DNA from 2 places in the Streptomyces sp. NBC_00557 genome. Region 2 is predicted to be linked to the other one. Evidence: riboswitches for the same ligand, from Rfam matches in the RefSeq annotation. Region 2 holds a riboswitch; the other holds the start of a gene.

Region 1 (9,088 bases), 4.4 Mb from region 2:
AACATGACCGGCTCGTCGGTCTCGATCGCGGCCAGGCAGCGGCGGGCGGTGCGGACCACGCCGGTCTCGGCGAACTCGGCGGACGCGGTGGAGAGGAAGTCGACCGGGTCGTCCTGCCAGTCGGGCTCGAAGAGCCGGACCCGGCCGCCGGTGTTCGGGCCGTCCAGCGGGGTGCGGCCGATCCGGCACAGCTCGGCCACCGCCGCGGGCGGCAGCGGGATGCCGATCAGCGCGTCGGGGTTCACGGCGATGCCGATCTGCGGGGGCAGGCCGCGGGCGAACTCCACGGCGGGCGCGATGGCGTACGCCATGTGGGAGCCGGCCGCCTGGCGCAGCTGCTCCTCGGAGCTGAACACCGGGACGTAGGCCTGGCCGTCGATGTCCAGCGAGGGCAGGTCCAGCGGGCCGCTGTCCGGGCCGCCGCCGTTGGGCAGCGGGACCCACAGCAGGCTGCGGCCCAGCACCTCGATGATCCGGCCGGCCGCGGCGGGCATGCCGAGGGAGGCCGAGAGCACCTCCTCCAGTTCGTTGCCCGGCCAGCCGCCGTGCGGCTGGGGGTGCGCCTGTGCCGGGAAGTCCGCGGGAAAGTCCGCCGGGAAGTCCATCTGCCTACCGCCTGCTGGGAACCACTGCTGTGCCATGAAGGCTAGCGGGTGGCTGTGACAGTTCCTCACCTTCGGACATCCGTTCGCGGCCTCATGCGGTGAAGGCGATCCGGCGCAGGGCGTCCGCCGCGGGCCGGTCCAGCAGGGTCGCCGAGCCGCAGCCGGCGGGCGGCTCGCCCGCCTCGACCGCGGCGACCAGCCGGGCGGTCGTACGGCGGTGGCGGCGGAAGGCGTACGCGGAGACGCCCCGGCCGCGCTCGCGCTGGCCCTCGCGGGCGGTCTCGGGGGCCACGTCGAGCAGCAGCAGGTGGAGGGCGGCGCCGCGGCGGCGGGCCTCGCGGGCGAGCCAGCGGCGCACCCAGGGCTGGGTGCCGCAGTCGTGCACGACGACGCCCTCGCCGGTGCGCAGCGCGCGGCGCAGGCCCGCGTAGTGGGCGAGGCGGACCAGCGGGCGGTAGAGGGCGTACGGCAGGAGACGGGGGGTGCGGGCGTCCCAGCGGTCACGGGTGTCCTGGGAGTCGACGCGGGGGCCGGTGACCGCGCGCCGCATCAGAGTGGACTTGCCGCTGCCGGGCAGGCCGGTGATCACGACCAGGTCGCGGGGTCCGAAGCGCAGGGTGCGCGGGCCGTGGCCGGCGCGGTCGCGCAGGTCGCGGACGACGGGGGCCGGGGCGGGGCGCTGCCTCGGCACAGTGATGCCGGTGGTGGCGGTGGCGTACACCGGGGTCCTGTTCACAGTGATCGTCCTCCCCTGTCGGTCCGGTAATCTTCCTGCCCGCAGTGCGTAAAGGGAAGGTAATGGGCGATGTCGTCGGCGTCGTCCGTGGCCTGCCACAGGTCGGTTACAAAAGCCCGCTCGGCGTGCGATGATGTGGCCGCCAACTGCATACCGGCCGCTTGAATCCGCGCGGGAGAGTCCCTGGCAGCACCGATGCCGGGGCGCCGAAGGAGCAAGTCCCTCCCTTGAATCTCTCAGGCCCCGTTACCGCGCGGGCGAGGCACATCTGAAAAGCGGGCCGCTCTACGCCAGTGGCTCCACCCAAGGTGCAAGCCGTGATCGCCCCCGTGGCGGTTCCGGCGAACCTCTCAGGTTCCGATGACAGATGGGGAGGAACGTTCCTCGCCCGTTCTGCTTTGCCCTGGGAGACGACCGACCGATGAGCAGCACTGAACTCCGCCACACCGCGCTCGATGCCGTGCATCGCGCGCTCGGTGCGACGATGACCGACTTCGCCGGCTGGGACATGCCGCTGCGCTACGGCTCCGAGCGCGACGAGCACATCGCCGTGCGGACGAAGGCGGGTCTGTTCGACCTCTCCCACATGGGCGAGATCACCGTCACCGGCGCCCAGGCCGCCGCGTTCCTGAACCACGCCCTGGTCGGCAACATCGCCTCCGTCGGCGTGGGCCGCGCCCGCTACACCATGATCTGCCGGGCCGACGGCGGCATCCTGGACGACCTGATCGTCTACCGGCTCGCCGAGACCGAGTACATGGTCGTCGCCAACGCCTCCAACGCCCAGGTCGTGCTGGACGCCCTCACCGAGCGCGCCGCCGGCTTCGACGCCGAGGTCCGCGACGACCGGGACGCCTACGCGCTGATCGCCGTCCAGGGCCCCGAGTCCCCCGGCATCCTGAAGTCCCTCACCGACGCCGACCTCGACGGCCTGAAGTACTACGCCGGCCTGCCCGGCACCGTCGCCGGCGTCCCGGCCCTGATCGCCCGCACCGGCTACACCGGCGAGGACGGCTTCGAGCTGTTCGTGAAGCCCGAGCACGCCGTCGAGCTGTGGCAGGCGCTGACCAAGGCCGGCGAGGGCGCCGGCCTCGTCCCCTGCGGCCTGTCCTGCCGGGACACCCTGCGCCTGGAGGCGGGCATGCCGCTGTACGGGCACGAGCTGACCACCGAGCTGACCCCCTTCGACGCCGGGCTCGGCCGCGTGGTGAAGTTCGACAAGGAGGGCGACTTCGTGGGGCGCGAGGCGCTCCGGGAGGCCGCGGCCAGGGCTGAGCAGAACCCGCCACGGGTCCTCGTCGGCCTGGTCGCCCAGGGCCGCCGCGTCCCGCGCGCCGGGTACGCCGTCGTCGCCGGCGGCGAGGTGATCGGCGAGGTCACCTCCGGCGCCCCCTCCCCCACCCTGGGCAAGCCGATCGCCATGGCGTACGTCGACGCGGCGCACGCGGCGCCGGGCACCGAGGGCGTCGGCGTGGACATCCGCGGCAGCCACGAGCCGTACGAGGTCGTGGCGCTGCCGTTCTACAAGCGCCAGAAGTAGACACCGGGCGCGGCCACTGTGTGACCCCGCGCACGTCACCGCCGCCCACAGCGGCTCCAGCAGTCCCCCCTTCATCATCACTCCCGCGCGTACAGGAGAATTCAGGCCATGAGCAACCCCCAGCAGCTGCGCTACAGCAAGGAGCACGAGTGGCTGTCGCCCGCCGAGGACGGCGTGTCGACGGTCGGCATCACCGAGTTCGCGGCGAACGCGCTCGGCGACGTCGTCTACGCCCAGCTCCCCGAGGTCGGCTCCACGGTGTCCGCGGGCGAGACCTGCGGCGAGCTGGAGTCCACCAAGTCGGTCTCCGACCTGTACTCGCCGGTCACCGGTGAGGTCGTCGAGATCAACGAGGACGTCGTCAACGACCCGTCGCTGGTGAACTCGGCCCCCTTCGAGGGCGGCTGGCTGTTCAAGGTGCGCGTCACGGAGGAGCCGGCCGACCTGCTCTCCGCCGACGAGTACACCGCCCAGAACGCCGGCTGAGGAGTCGTAGCCGTATGACCGTCCTGAACACGTCCCTGCACGAGCTGGACCCGGAGATCGCCGCCGCGGTCGACGCCGAGCTCGGCCGCCAGCAGTCCACGCTGGAGATGATCGCCTCCGAGAACTTCGCGCCGCTCGCGGTGATGGAGGCGCAGGGCTCCGTCCTCACCAACAAGTACGCCGAGGGCTACCCGGGCCGCCGCTACTACGGCGGCTGCGAGCACGTCGACGTCGCCGAGCAGATCGCCATCGACCGGGTCAAGGAGCTGTTCGGCGCCGAGTACGCCAACGTCCAGCCCCACTCCGGCGCCTCCGCCAACCAGGCGGCCCTGTTCGCCCTCGCCCAGCCCGGGGACACCATCCTCGGCCTGGACCTGGCGCACGGCGGCCACCTCACCCACGGCATGCGCCTGAACTTCTCCGGCAAGCAGTTCGACGTGGTCGCCTACCACGTGGACGCCGAGACCGGCCTGGTCGACATGGCGGAGGTCGAGCGGCTCGCCAAGGAGCACCGCCCGAAGGTGATCATCGCCGGCTGGTCGGCGTACCCGCGCGAGCTGGACTTCGCCGCGTTCCGCCGGATCGCCGACGAGGCCGGCGCCTACCTGTGGGTCGACATGGCGCACTTCGCGGGCCTGGTCGCGGCCGGCCTGCACGCGAACCCGGTGCCGTACGCCGACGTGGTGACCTCCACCACGCACAAGACGCTCGGCGGTCCGCGCGGCGGCATCATCCTCGCCCGCAGCAAGGACTTCGCGAAGAAGCTGAACTCCTCCGTCTTCCCCGGCTTCCAGGGCGGCCCCCTGGAGCACGTGATCGCCGCCAAGGCGGTCTCCTTCAAGGTCGCCGCCTCGGAGGAGTTCAAGGAGCGCCAGCGTCGTACCGTGGAGGGTGCCCGCATCCTCGCCGAGCGCCTGACGGCGGCGGACGCCCGTGAGGCCGGGGTGAACGTGCTGTCCGGCGGCACCGACGTGCACCTCATCCTCGTCGACCTGCGCGCCTCGGAGCTGGACGGGCAGCAGGCCGAGGACCGCCTCCACGAGGTCGGGATCACGGTCAACCGCAACGCGGTCCCGAACGACCCGCGGCCCCCGATGGTGACGTCCGGGCTGCGGATCGGCACGCCCGCCCTCGCGACCCGCGGCTTCACGGCCGAGGACTTCGCCGAGGTCGCGGACGTGATCGCCGAGGCGCTGAAGCCGTCGTACGACGCGGAGGCCCTCAAGGCGCGCGTGAAGGCGCTCGCCGACAAGCACCCGCTGTACCCGGGCCTGAACAAGTAGTCCCGGCGAAGCAAGTCCCCGGTGGGGCGCCCGAGGCCGGACCGGCGAGGGCGCCCCGCCATCCCCCTGTTCCTGAGGAGTGACCGTGGCCATCTCGGTCTTCGACCTGTTCTCGATCGGCATCGGCCCGTCCAGCTCCCACACGGTCGGCCCGATGCGGGCGGCGCGCATGTTCGCCCGCCGGCTGCGCAACGAGGACCTGCTGCCCTCGGTGGCCTCCGTGCGCTGCGAGCTGTACGGCTCCCTCGGCGCGACCGGCCACGGCCACGGCACCCCGAAGGCGGTCCTGCTCGGCCTGGAGGGCGCGTCCCCGCGCACGGTGGACGTGGAGACGGCGGACGAGCGAGTGGAGAAGATCAGGCAGGCGGGCCGGATCTCGCTCCTGGCCGAGCACGAGATCGCCTTCGACTTCGGCAAGGACCTCGTGCTGCACCGCCGCAAGGCCCTGCCGTACCACGCCAACGGCATGACCCTGTGGGCGTACGACGCCTCCGGCGCCGAACTGCTGACGAAGACGTACTACTCGGTCGGCGGCGGCTTCGTCGTGGACGAGGACGCGGTCGGCGCGGACCGGATCAAGCTGGACGACACGGTCCTGAAGTACCCCTTCCGCACGGGCGACGAGCTGCTGCGCCTGACGAAGGAGACGGGTCTGTCGATCTCCTCCCTGATGCTGGAGAACGAGCGGGCCTGGCGCACCGAGGACGAGATCCGCGCGGGCCTGCTGGAGATCTGGCGGGTGATGCGCGAGTGCGTCCAGCGCGGCCTGTCCCGCGAGGGCATCCTGCCCGGCGGCCTGAAGGTCCGCCGCCGCGCCGCCGTCTCCGCCCGCCAGCTGCGCGCCGAGGGCGACCCGCTGGCCCACGCCATGGAGTGGATCACCCTCTACGCGATGGCCGTGAACGAGGAGAACGCGGCCGGCGGCCGCGTGGTGACCGCCCCCACGAACGGCGCGGCCGGCATCATCCCGGCCGTCCTGCACTACTACATCAACTTCGTGCCCGGCGCCGACGAGGACGGCGTGGTCCGCTTCCTGCTGGCCGCCGGCGCGATCGGCATGCTCTTCAAGGAGAACGCCTCCATCTCCGGCGCCGAGGTCGGCTGCCAGGGCGAGGTCGGCTCCGCCTGCTCCATGGCCGCGGGCGCGCTCGCCGAGGTCCTCGGCGGCTCCCCCGAGCAGGTGGAGAACGCCGCCGAGATCGGCATGGAGCACAACCTCGGCCTGACCTGCGACCCGGTCGGCGGCCTGGTCCAGATCCCGTGCATCGAGCGCAACGGCATGGCCGCGGTGAAGGCGGTCACCGCGGCGAAGATGGCCATGCGCGGCGACGGCTCCCACAAGGTGTCCCTGGACAAGGTCATCAAGACCATGAAGGACACCGGCGCGGACATGTCCGTCAAGTACAAGGAGACGGCGCGGGGCGGGCTGGCGGTCAACATCATCGAGTGCTGAGCCGGACCGCGCTCAGGTGCCGGCCAGCAGCAGGTCCTCCCCGGTCGACGGGCGCAGGCCGTCGGGGCGGCCGGTGAAGTAGCGGTCGGCGAGCGCGGTGCCCGGGACGTGCCGGGCCTCCTCGAAGCCGGCCGAGCGGGCCAGGGCGAGCATCTCGTCCGGGGCGTAGAAGCTGAGGAACGGCGTGCCGGAGGCCCGGGCGCCCTCCTGGCTCGCCCGCAGGCCGGGGCGGTCGGGCTCGGCCACCAGATCCTCCGGGAGCAGGAAGGTCATGGCGAGGGTCGAGCCCGGTGCGAAGCCCGCGATCCGGCGCAGGGTGGCCGCCGTGGCCTCCTTGGTGAGGTACATGCTGACGCCCGCGGAGGCGACGACCGCGGGCCGGCCGGGGTCGAATCCGGCCGCGACGAGCCGGTCGGGCCAGCTGCCGGCGTCCGTCTCGAAGTCGACCGGCACCAGGTGCAGCCGGTCGGGGATGCCGTAGCCGAGTTCGACCAGGCGCCGGCGTTTCCAGATCTGTGTGCCGGGCTGGTCGACCTCGAAGACGTGCACCCGGGACGCGGCCCCCTGTCCGCGCTGGGCGAAGGTGTCCAGGCCGGCGCCGAGGAGGACGTACTGGTCCACGCCCCGGTCCGCCTGCTCGGCGACCAGGTCCTCGAGGAACCGCGCACGGGCCACCATGGCGGCCCGGAATCCGCGGGTGGCCTCGGGGTCCATGTCCGGACGGTCGCGCCAGCCGTCGCCGGGGGCCACGAGCCGCAGGCCGATCTCGTCCTCCAGCACATGCGGCGGCGGGTCGGCCAGCACGTGCATCGCCCGCCACAGGGCGCACCGCACGGCGGTGTTGTCCGGCGTCTCGTGCGTCATCGCGTCGCCTCCCGCCGGGGTCACTTCGCCGCCGGGGCCTGCAGGCTCCACAGGCGTCCGTCGGGGTCGCGGACCGTCGTCATCCGGGTGCCGAAGTGGGTGTCCTCGAACGGCGCGACCAGTTCGACGCCGGGACCGGCGTGGAAGGCGTCGGCGTCCGGCACCTTGAACACGATCTGCGTGCGCGGCTCCTGGTCCTCGGGGACCTCGGCGATGAACACGTACGGGCCTTCACCGTTGCGGAACTGGCCCGAGTTGTGATCCGTCGCGAACTCCAGTTCGTAGCCCAGCGACTGGAAGAACTTCGCCGCCTTCCCCCAGTTGTGGGTCTCCAGGAACACGGCCTCGATGCCCTCGGTCGCCATGTCAGGTTTCCTTCCCGGTCGACTGCTGTCGTGGTCCATGGGCGTCGTCGAGGTAGGCGCGCAGCGCTTCTGCGACCAGCGCCGACAACGACATGCCCGACTCGATGGCGCGGTACTTGACCTGCTTGATCAGCCCGATCGGCAGGTACACGTTGAACTGCTTGACTTCCTCATCACCCACACCCGCGAGGCTAGCATGCTAGCAATCTAGCCGCCAGCGGAGAGCGGCCCCGCGCCGCTCGAGAGTGGCTGATGTTCCTCCAGGGGCTACCGCGCAGTAACCGATCACCCCTACGCTGCCGTCAACTCGGCGACAGCAAAGGGGAGTTGAGCTATGGGTGCGGTGAGACGACTGGCGGCACTCGTGGGGGCCGCCGGACTGCTGGTGGCGGGGGCGGGCAACGCCCACGCGGCGGCGCCGAAGTTCTCCGGGACGACAGCGATCGGCACGCACAACGCGTACGACAAGTCCAAGTACACCTACTTCGCACAGGCGTTGGACTCGGGCGCCTCGCTGCTCGAGATCGACATCTACGCGGACAGCATCACCAAGCGCTGGCGGGTGAGCCACAGCAACCCGTGGGGCGACGACAACAACTGCGAGACCGCGAAGACCCCGAGCCAGCTGTACAGCACCAGCCGCGACCAGGACTTCGGCAGCTGCCTCGACAACATCGCGGCCTGGAACCAGCTCCACCCCGACCACCCGCCGATCGTCTTCAAGATCGAGATGAAGGTCGGCTTCAACAACAACGCCGGGCTCGGCCCGGACGAGTTCGACACGCTGATCAGCCAGAAGCTCGGCAGCAGCGTCTACAAGCCGGCCGACCTGCTGGGCGGCGCCCACAGCACCCTGGACGCGGCCGCCAAGGCCGACGCCTGGCCCTCCCGCGACGCCCTCAAGGGCAAGTTCCTCTTCGAGGTCATCCCCGGCACCGTGGAGATGAAGAACCCCTTCGACCACTACTGGACCGACCAGGAGTACGGCGACCACCTGCGCGACCTGTACGCCGCCGGGAACATCGCACAGGCCCAGGCCTTCCCGGCGGTGCTGGGCGCGGCGAACGGCGACCCGCGGGCGGCCCGCTGGACCTCCGACCCCTCGATCCGCCCCTGGTTCGTGTTCTTCGACGGCGACGCGGCGACGTACGTCAACAACGGGTACGACACGTCGTTCTACTCCGCGAACCACTACATTTCGATCATGACCGACGCCGCCGGCGTCTCCCCCGCCATCTCCTCCACCAACCCCACGGACGCCGAAGTAGCCGCACGGCTCGCCCTGTTGGCCAAGGACCACGCGAGCATCATCACCTCCGACTGGTCGGCGAAGTCACCGTCGGTGCTCAGCGAGGTGACCACCCGAAGCTGAGGTTCCGGACAGGGACGCAAGGGGCAGAACCCCTACATGTTGCACGGCATCGACGTAAGCGCCTTCCAGTCCTCCGCGTACGACACGGACGGCCTCTCCTTCGTCTTCATCAAGGCGACGGAAGGCCGTTCGTACGTCAATCCGCGGCTCGGCGCCCAGACCAAAAGAGGCCGCGACGCCGGACTGGTCGTCGGCTTCTACCACTTCCTGTGGCCCGGCAACATCACCGCCCAGGCCGAGTACTTCGTCCAGCACGCCCCCGAGCGCGCCGGCGACATCCTCGCGGTCGACTGGGAGACCACCGGCGACGGCACCCACGCGAGCAACGCGGAGAAGGACCACTTCATCCGCACCCTGAAGAGCCTGCGGCCGCACAACCGGGTC
Region 2 (9,088 bases):
CCCTGTTCCGGGACCGGCCCACCGGCGCCAGCGCCCGCAACCTCTGGCGCTGCGAGGTGGCAGGCCTGGAGACGCACGGCGACCGGATCCGCGCCGACCTCGGCGGCGAACTGCGGCTCGCCGCCGACCTCACCACGGTCGCCGCGGCCGACCTCGGCCTGCACCCCGGGTCTGCTGTCTGGGCGACGGTCAAAGCGACGCAGACGCACGCGTACCCGGCCTGAACGGGCGGGCGCTCTACGGTGAGTGTCCATGACCCTGAGCATCCGCAACCAGCTCCCCGGCACCGTCACCGAGGTCCACCCGGGCGAGGCCATGGCCATCGTCAGGCTCCGCCTGGACGGCGGCCAGCACCTCGTGGCGGCCGTCACCAAGGAGTCCGCCGACGAGCTCGCCCTCACCCCCGGCTCGCCCGTCCGCGCCCTGGTGAAGTCGACCGAGGTCTCGGTGGCCAGCCGGCGGGTGGAGGGCCTGTCGATCCGCAACCAGCTTCCCGGCGCGGTCACCGGCCTGACGACCGGCGCGGTCATGGCGACGGTGAAGATCTCCATCGACGGCGGCGTCCTGACCGCGGCGATCACCAAGGACGCGGTCGCCGACCTCGGCCTCTTCGTGGGCTCCGACGTGGTCGCCCTCATCAAGGCGACCGAGGTGTCCCTCGCCACGGCATGACAGGCCGAGGGCCCCGCCCGGAGTCCGGACGGGGCCCTGAAGGCAGCCGCTCGCTCAGTCCTCGTACGCGTCCAGCGGCGGGCAGGAGCACACCAGGTTCCGGTCGCCGAAGGCCTGGTCGATGCGGCGCACCGGCGGCCAGTACTTGTCGGCGGCCGACACACCGGCCGGGAACACGGCCTCCTCGCGGCCGTAGGCGTGCTTCCACTCACCGCCGAGCGCGCCCGCGGTGTGCGGCGCGTTCCGCAGCGGGTTGTCGTCCGCCGGCCACTCGCCCGCGCCGACCTTCTCGATCTCCGCGCGGATGGCGATCATCGCGTCGCAGAACCGGTCCAGCTCGGTGAGGTCCTCCGACTCGGTCGGCTCGATCATCAGCGTGCCGGCCACCGGGAAGGACATGGTCGGCGCGTGGAAGCCGTAGTCGATCAGCCGCTTGGCCACGTCGTCCACGCTCACGCCGGTCGCCTTGGTCAGCGGGCGCAGGTCGATGATGCACTCGTGCGCGACCAGGCCGCCGGGGCCGGTGTAGAGCACCGGGTAGTGCGGCTCCAGGCGCTTGGCGATGTAGTTCGCCGACAGCACGGCCACCTGGGTGGCCCGCTTCAGGCCCTCGCCGCCCATCAGACGGACGTACGCCCAGGAGATCGGCAGGATGCCCGCCGAGCCCCACGGGGCGGCCGAGATCGGACCGACGCCGGTCTCCGGGCCGGCGGCCGGCTGGAGCGGGTGGTTCGGCAGGTACGGCGCCAGGTGCGAGCGGACCGCGACCGGGCCGACGCCGGGGCCGCCGCCGCCGTGCGGGATGCAGAACGTCTTGTGCAGGTTCAGGTGGGAGACGTCACCGCCGAAGTGGCCCGGCTTGGCGAGGCCGACCAGGGCGTTGAGGTTGGCGCCGTCGACGTACACCTGGCCGCCGGCCTCGTGCACCTGCGCGCAGATGTCGGCGACGTGCTCCTCGAACACGCCGTGCGTGGACGGGTAGGTGATCATGAGCACGGCCAGCTCGTCGCGGTACTGCTCGATCTTCGCCCGCAGGTCCTCGACGTCGATCTCGCCGTCCTCGGCGGTCCTGACGACGACGACCCTCATGCCGGCCATCACGGCGCTGGCCGCGTTGGTGCCGTGCGCGGAGGACGGGATCAGGCAGACGGTGCGCTGCTCGTCGCCGTTGGCGCGGTGGTAGCCGCGTACGGCGAGCAGGCCGGCCAGTTCGCCCTGGGAGCCGGCGTTCGGCTGCAGGGAGACCTTGTCGTAGCCGGTGACCTCGGCGAGACGTTCCTCCAGCTCGCGGATGAGCGTGAGGTAGCCCTCGGCCTGCTCGGCGGGCGCGAAGGGGTGCAGCTGGCCGAACTCGGGCCAGGTGACCGGCTCCATCTCGGTGGTCGCGTTGAGCTTCATGGTGCAGGAGCCCAGCGGGATCATGCCGCGGTCGAGTGCGTAGTCGCGGTCGGCGAGGCGGCGCAGGTAGCGCAGCATCGCGGTCTCGGAGCGGTGCTGGTGGAAGACCGGGTGGGTGAGGTAGGCGTCGGTGCGCAGCAGCGCCTCGGGCAGGGTGTCCTCGGCGGTCGCGTCCAGCGCCTCGATGTCGGCCTCGACGCCGAACGCGGACCACACGGCGGCGAGCTGCGCCCGCTTGGTGGTCTCGTCGCAGGCGATCGAGACGTGGTCGGCGTCGACGAGGTGCAGGTTGACGCCGTTGTCCCGGGCCGCGGCGACGACCTGGGCGGCCTTGCCGGGCACGCGCGCGGTGACGGTGTCGAAGAACGCGCGGTGCACGATCTCCACGCCACCGGCCTTCAGGCCCTCGGCGAGGAGGGTGGCGTACCGGTGGGTGCGGCGGGCGATGGTCTTCAGGCCCTCCGGGCCGTGGTAGACGGCGTACATGCCGGCCATCACGGCGAGCAGCACCTGGGCGGTGCAGATGTTGCTGGTGGCCTTCTCGCGGCGGATGTGCTGCTCGCGGGTCTGCAGGGCGAGGCGGTAGGCCTTGTTGCCGTCGGCGTCGACGGAGACGCCCACGAGCCGGCCGGGCAGGCTGCGCGCGAACTTCTCGTGCACGGCCATGTAGCCGGCGTGCGGACCGCCGAAGCCCATCGGCACACCGAAGCGCTGGGTGGTGCCGACGGCGATGTCGGCGCCCAGCTCACCCGGAGAGGTGAGCAGGGTCAGCGCGAGCAGGTCGGCGGCGACCGTGACCAGGGCGCCCAGCTCGTGCGCCTGGTCGATGACCGGCTTGATGTCCCGTACGGCGCCGGAGGCGCCCGGGTACTGGATCAGCACGCCGTTGATCTCACGCTCGGCGACCTCGGCCGGGATGCCCTCGGAGAGGTCGGCGACGACGACCTCGACGCCGGTGGGCTCCGCGCGGGTCTGGATGACGGCGATGGTCTGCGGCAGCGCGTCCGCGTCGACCAGGAAGAGGCCCTTCTTGTTCCGGCCCATGCGGCGGGAGAGCGCCATGGCCTCGGCGGCGGCGGTGCCCTCGTCCAGGAGGGAGGCGCCGGAGGTGGGCAGGCCGGTGAGGTCGGCGACCATCGTCTGGAAGTTCAGCAGCGCTTCGAGCCGGCCCTGGGAGATCTCCGGCTGGTACGGGGTGTAGGCCGTGTACCAGGCCGGGTTCTCCATGACGTTGCGCAGGATGACGGGCGGCGTGAACGTCCCGTAGTAGCCCAGGCCGATCATGGAGTCGAGGACCTGGTTGCGGTCGGCGAGCGCGCGCAGCTCGGCGAGCACCTCGGCCTCGGTGCGGGCGCCGGGCAGGTCGAGGGCGTCGGCGTTCTTGATCACATCGGGCACCGCCGCGGCGGTCAGCTCGTCCAGCGAGCCGTAGCCGACGTGCGCGAGCATCTTCGCCCGCGCCTCCTGGTCGGGCCCGATGTGGCGCTGCTCGAACGGGATGCCCGCTTCGAGCTCCGAGAGCGGGATGCGGTGGGCGGTCATTGCGGAGGCCTCCTGGTCTGACGCGACCTTCGAGGGGCACCACTGCACGGGTGCCCGGACGGCCTCCCCCTCTGTCATCTCAACCTGAGAGCTTCACCGGGTCGCCCGAGGGCACCCGGTTTTCACCGTCGGTGAGAGCCGGTGCCGTCGGCACCCGCCCTGCTTTCCAGAGTGACCTCGTCCGTGCGGTACGTGAGCCTGAGAGATTCCGGGGAGGATTTGCTCCTTCGGCGCCTCCGAGGTGGTCGGAGGACTCTCCCGCACGGGGTCAGCAGCCGCTGTCAGCCTACCAGCGAGGTCAACGCCGGGGCCCTCGAGTGGCCGCCCGACTGAATGTGCTCTTTTGTAGTGCTTACGGATGAGTTGCGACCAAGTGGAGGGAGACGGACCGTGCAGACCGAGATCGATCCGCGCAACCTGATCGGCCGCAAGGCGTTCGACCGCAACGGCGCCAAGATCGGCACGATCGACGAGGTGTACCTCGACGACGCGACCGGCGTCCCCGAATGGGCGGCCATACGGACAGGACTGTTCTCCCGCGACGCCTTCGTCCCCCTGGAACCGAGCGAACTGATAGACGGCTCCCTCCACGTCCCCTTCGACCGCGCCCTGATCAAGAACGCCCCCGACTTCGGCGTGGGCCGCCACCTCTCCCCCGAACAGGAACTCCAGCTCTACCACCACTACGGCCTCGACGTGGTCTCACCCCCCTCGGTCCCGGACCACGACTTCGGCAGACTGGCGGGCTCGGAGGAGACCTGAAGGGCGAGATCCGGAACCAGCGGCAACGGATCGGCGGACTCCAGCGCGGGATCGTCGACGGAGAACGTCCGCACCCGCCCCGGAGGGGACTGCGGCGTCTCGAACCGCACGGTCACCCGGCCCAGCCCGCTCCCCTGCACCCACCCGTGCCCGTACTCCGCGTGCCTGACGTCCTGACCGGCCCGCCACGACCGCTCCTCCGGCTCCGGCCGCTCCGCCGTCACCTCGGCCCCCGTCTCCTCCGGCGTCTCCTCCGCCCGCGCGGGCATGGCCTGGGCGAACAGGTCCTCCTGGGTGTAGTCGGCGAGCCCGGAGACGCCCACACCGAGCAGCCGTACCCCGCCCGTGGTGTCCACGGAGTCCAGCAGCCGCGCGGCCGCCTCCCGCACCACCGCCGGATCGTCGGTCGGCCCCCGCAGCGTCTCCGACCGGGTCAGCGTCGAGAAGTCGTACCGCCGCACCTTCAGCACGATGGTCCGCCCCGACAGCCCGGCCCCCCGCAGCCGCCCCACGCACCGGTCGGCGAGCCGCCGCACCTCCAGCCCGATCCGCAGCCGGTCGTGGATGTCCACGTCGTAGGTGTCCTCGACCGACACCGACTTCGCCTCGCGCTCGGCCACCACGGGCCGTTCGTCGTGGGCCAGGGCCATGGCGTACAGCGCCTGCCCGTGTGCCTTGCCCAGCAGCCGTACCAGCTCGTCCTCGCCCGCCTCGGCCAGTTCCTCGACCGTGGTGATGCCGGCCCTGCGCAGATGGTCCCCGGTGGCCGGCCCCACCCCCGGCAGGGTCCGCACCGGCATCGGCCCCAGCAGCGCCCGCTCGGAGCCCGGCTCGATCACCACCAGCCCGTCCGGCTTGGCCTGCTCGGAGGCGATCTTGGCGAGCATCTTGGAGGCGGCGAGCCCCACCGATCCGGTGAGCCCGGTGACCGCCCGGATGTCCGCGCGCAGCTTGATCCCGGCCAGCCGCGCCGACTCCTCGTCCCAGGCGGTCCCGCCGGCCTCCAGGTCCACGAACGCCTCGTCCAGGCTGAGCGGCTCCACCAGCGGCGACAGCTCCCGCAGCAGCGCCATCACCTGCTCGCTGATCTGCCGGTACAGGCCGAACCGCGGCACCAGATACGCCGCGTTGGGCGCCAGCCGGCGCGCCTGGGCCATGGGCATCGCCGAGTGCACCCCGAACGCCCGTGCCTCGTACGACGCGGTGGCCACCACCCCGCGCGGACCGAGCCCGCCCACGACGACCGCTTTCCCGCGCAGGCTCGGCTTGGATGCCTGCTCCACCGAGGCGTAGAAGGCATCCATGTCGAGATGCAGGATCGTGGGCGCGTTTCTCACATCTCCGATGCTGCACCACGGCACTGACAATGCCGTGGTGCAGGCGGACGGCCGGTGGGCCGGGGCTCAGACCGCCCGGTTGCGGCGCCGTGCCAGCTCGTCCGCGGGGTTGGGCCCGACGAGGGTCTCGCCGGTGTCGATGCGCTCGCCGTGCAGCTGCGAGAGCGCGCTTTCCACGTCGCGCCAGACCACGCCGACGGCGATCCCGAAGATGCCCTGACCGCCCTGGAGCAGGGCGTGGACCTCGTCGGGCGAGGTGCACTCGTACACCGTGGCGCCGTCGCTCATCAGCGTCATCCGCTCCAGGTCGCGGAAACCGCGTTCCCTGAGGTGCTGCACGGCCGTCCGGATGTTCTGCAGCGAGACCCCGGTGTCCAGGAACCGCTTGACGATCTTCAGGACGACGACGTCGCGGAAGCTGTACAGCCGCTGCGTCCCCGACCCGTAGGCGGGCCGCACGCTCGGCTCTACCAGGCCGGTGCGCGCCCAGTAGTCGAGCTGCCGGTAGGTGATGCCGGCGGCCGCGCAGGCCGTCGGCCCCCGGTAGCCGATCTGTTCCGACGTCATGGAAGCCGCCCCTCCGCCGTTCGGCACCACCGTCGGCCGCTGCGGAGCGTGATCCACCGCGCTGCTGTGAACCGGGTACGGCCCGTTCTCCCCGAAACCACGCACGGGAGCACCCCCAGCCGTACCGTCGCCGCTGGTTCTCACGCCGACCTCCGTCCTTGACCTGCCTTCACGACGGTAGGCAGTCACCAGGGGTGCGTCAACGATCGCCACACTCGGCACGCCGAGTGATAATCACCCTAGGAGTGGTTTCCCGTGCCCCACCGCGGGGAAAGGCTAGCCGAATGCGCTCGGGGGAACGCCTAGGACGCTCTCACAGGCCGATGGCACGTGCCCGCGCAAGGCGTTGCCGAGGGCGCCTCCCCGGGCCCGGGTCGCCGCCCACCGGCCGTCCGCGCTCACCGGTTGCCCGTGCTCACCGGTTGCCCGTGCTCACTGGTTGCTCGTACCGAAGTCCTCGGGCGAGATCTGGTCGAGGAACTCGCGGAACTTCTCCACCTCGTCCTCCTGCTCGTCCGGAATGGCGATGCCGGCGTCGTCCAGCACCGTGTCACTGCCGTAGATCGGCGTTCCGGTGCGCAGGGCCAGCGCTATGGCATCGGAGGGGCGGGCGCTGACCTCGACCCCGCTGGCGAAGACCAGCTCCGCGTAGAACACGCCTTCCCGCAGATCGGTGATGCGTACCTCGGTCAGCTCCTGGCCTACGGCCTCCAGCACGTCCTTGAACAGGTCGTGGGTCAGCGGCCTGGCGGGGGCCATGCCCTGCTGGGCGAACGCGATCGCCGTCGCCTCTCCCGGCCCGATCCAGATGGGGAGGTAACGGTCGCCTCCCACTTCGCGCAGGAGCACGATCGGTTGGTTGGAGGGCATTTCGACCCGGACACCTACGACATCGAGCTCGTTCACACAGCAACCCTAGGCCGTGCTCGGGACGTTTGGGTAGTCGGGCCGGGAACAGGTGGCCGATCCGGGTCGCCGGCGGCCCCCGGCGGTCAGGGCAGCCGCACCCCGAGCGCGGTCTGCACCAGCGCCGCGTGCAGCTTCACCGTGAGCGCCGCCAGCTCCTTCGCCCGGGCCTCGGCGTGTGCCCTGGTCTGCGGGTTGCGGTGGCGCTTGAGCGGGGCCACGACCTGCTCCACCAGCCCGGCCTCGCGGTCGGCGGCGGCCTTCATCACCCGAAGGTGGCGTGGCTCGATGCCGTACCGGCCCAGTTCGGCGATGAGCGAGGCCACGGTGACCGCCTCGGCGTCGTAGGCCCCGTCGTGCAGCGGAGCGATGAGGCCGTACGACTCCCACTCCTCCAGGTCCGCCTCGTCGATCTCCGCGGCCGCCAGCAGCTCGGCTCTGCCCACCCGGGCCACCGTGGGCGCGCCGGTGGGCTCCGGGGCGTCCTCACCGGTGCGCTGGCGCCCCACCAGGGGCAGCTGGACGGCCTCGCCACGCTCCATGGCGTCCAGATGCTCGCGGATCACCTTGAGCGGCAGATAGTGGTCCCGCTGCATCCTGAGCACATGCGCCAGCCGCTCGACGTCCCTGGCGCTGAACTTGCGGTACCCCGCAGGGCTCCGCTGCGGCTCGATGAGCCCCTCCGACTCCAGGAAGCGGATCTTGGAGACGGTGACTTCGGGGAACTCGTCGCGCAGCACGTTCAGCACGGTGCCGATGCTCATCAGCCCGCTGTCCCTGGCGGCAGTACCGCTTCCGGCACCGCCGCTCGGTGTGTGAAGCATGGACCTTCCCTGGGGGTTCCCCCCGGACACCGGTCCGGGGGCGGGTCAGATGCCCTGCCGGCTCGCGTAGAACACCAGCCGGTACTTGCCGATCTGCACCTCGTCACCGTTCGACAGCGCGACCTGGTCGATCCGCTCGCGGTTGACGTACGTGCCGTTCAGACTGCCGACGTCGGCCACGGTGAACGAGCCGTCCGGGGAGCGGCGGAACTCCACATGCCGACGCGAGACCGTCACGTCGTCCAGGAAGATGTCGCTCTGCGGATGACGGCCGGCCGTGGTCAGATCGCTGTCCAGCAGGAAGCGGCTGCCCGAGTTCGGGCCGCGGCGCACCACCAGCAGCGCCGAGCCCATCGGCAGCGCGTCCACCGCGGCCTGCGCCTCCGGCGAGAGCATCGGCATCTGCGTCTGGCCGGTGACCTCGGCGTCGTACGCCTCCAGGCCGGAGATCGAGATCGTGGACGTCGTCTCGGACGCGCGCTCCGGCGCCACCCCCGGGCGCAGCGGCGCACCGCAGTTGGAGCAGAAGCGGGCGTTCTGCGCGTTGCGGTTGCCGCACCTCGTACACACCAGGACCGACATGGACGGATCCTCCTGCGGCTGCCCCGCCGGGGCGTTGGACGCGTACGGACCGGGGGCGTACCCTCCACCCGCACCCGAGGCTGACGGTTGCCCGAAACCTATGCCGCCGGACTGGGCAGGGTCAACCGACGCCCCGCCCTGACCTCCGGAAATGTCACCGCCCGGACCAGCGACCTGGTCCCGGAACAGCGGGCGCTGGCCCTCCGCGTCAGGCTGCGCGCGGTGCCGAGCGGTCGCGTTGTCGCTGCCCTCTCGCGCGCTCTTGCCGAACAACTTCGCAAACAACTTCACGGGCGATTCCCCTTGACCGAAACAGACCCGCCCGTGGGGCAGGACGAACCCTGATTGCCTACACCGGCCGAGCCGGACATTCTCACAACGTCCGTAACCACCAGACAGTTTCCACCACGCACCACCGCTTCGGTGCGCCGACCCCCCGCAACCTCATGCCCCTGCCGGACGTCCCCCATGCACCGCCGGTTCACTGGGAGGACGACC

Evidence for each region. A riboswitch is a leader RNA that binds a small molecule or an ion and turns the genes downstream of it on or off. The one in region 2 is predicted to bind glycine.
Region 1: another riboswitch for glycine. It lies ahead of gcvT (glycine cleavage system aminomethyltransferase GcvT); the one in region 2 lies ahead of gcvP (aminomethyl-transferring glycine dehydrogenase).

What each region holds. Positions count from the first base shown of each region.
Region 1 covers NZ_CP107796.1:2,563,683-2,572,770, forward strand. Annotated here, with positions in the region: gene OG956_RS10550 (enhanced serine sensitivity protein SseB) at 1-605, opposite strand, end outside; gene OG956_RS10555 (AAA family ATPase) at 697-1,341, opposite strand; glycine riboswitch at 1,504-1,603, shown strand; glycine riboswitch at 1,604-1,718, shown strand; gene gcvT (glycine cleavage system aminomethyltransferase GcvT) at 1,763-2,881, shown strand; gene gcvH (glycine cleavage system protein GcvH) at 2,990-3,367, shown strand; gene glyA (serine hydroxymethyltransferase) at 3,382-4,650, shown strand; gene OG956_RS10575 (L-serine ammonia-lyase) at 4,736-6,103, shown strand; gene OG956_RS10580 (class I SAM-dependent methyltransferase) at 6,116-6,967, opposite strand; gene OG956_RS10585 (VOC family protein) at 6,988-7,332, opposite strand; gene OG956_RS10590 (CopG family transcriptional regulator) at 7,334-7,513, opposite strand; gene OG956_RS10595 (phosphatidylinositol-specific phospholipase C domain-containing protein) at 7,667-8,704, shown strand; gene OG956_RS10600 (glycoside hydrolase family 25 protein) at 8,741-9,088, shown strand, end outside.
Region 2 covers NZ_CP107796.1:6,987,056-6,996,143, reverse strand. Annotated here, with positions in the region: gene OG956_RS30850 (ABC transporter ATP-binding protein) at 1-224, shown strand, start outside; gene OG956_RS30845 (TOBE domain-containing protein) at 253-672, shown strand; gene gcvP (aminomethyl-transferring glycine dehydrogenase) at 727-3,612, opposite strand; glycine riboswitch at 3,789-3,883, opposite strand; gene OG956_RS30835 (PRC-barrel domain-containing protein) at 4,003-4,374, shown strand; gene OG956_RS30830 (DNA polymerase IV) at 4,296-5,711, opposite strand; gene OG956_RS30825 (MerR family transcriptional regulator) at 5,778-6,422, opposite strand; gene OG956_RS30820 (bifunctional nuclease family protein) at 6,711-7,184, opposite strand; gene ftsR (transcriptional regulator FtsR) at 7,271-8,008, opposite strand; gene OG956_RS30810 (FHA domain-containing protein) at 8,054-8,881, opposite strand; gene OG956_RS30805 (DUF881 domain-containing protein) at 9,072-9,088, opposite strand, start outside.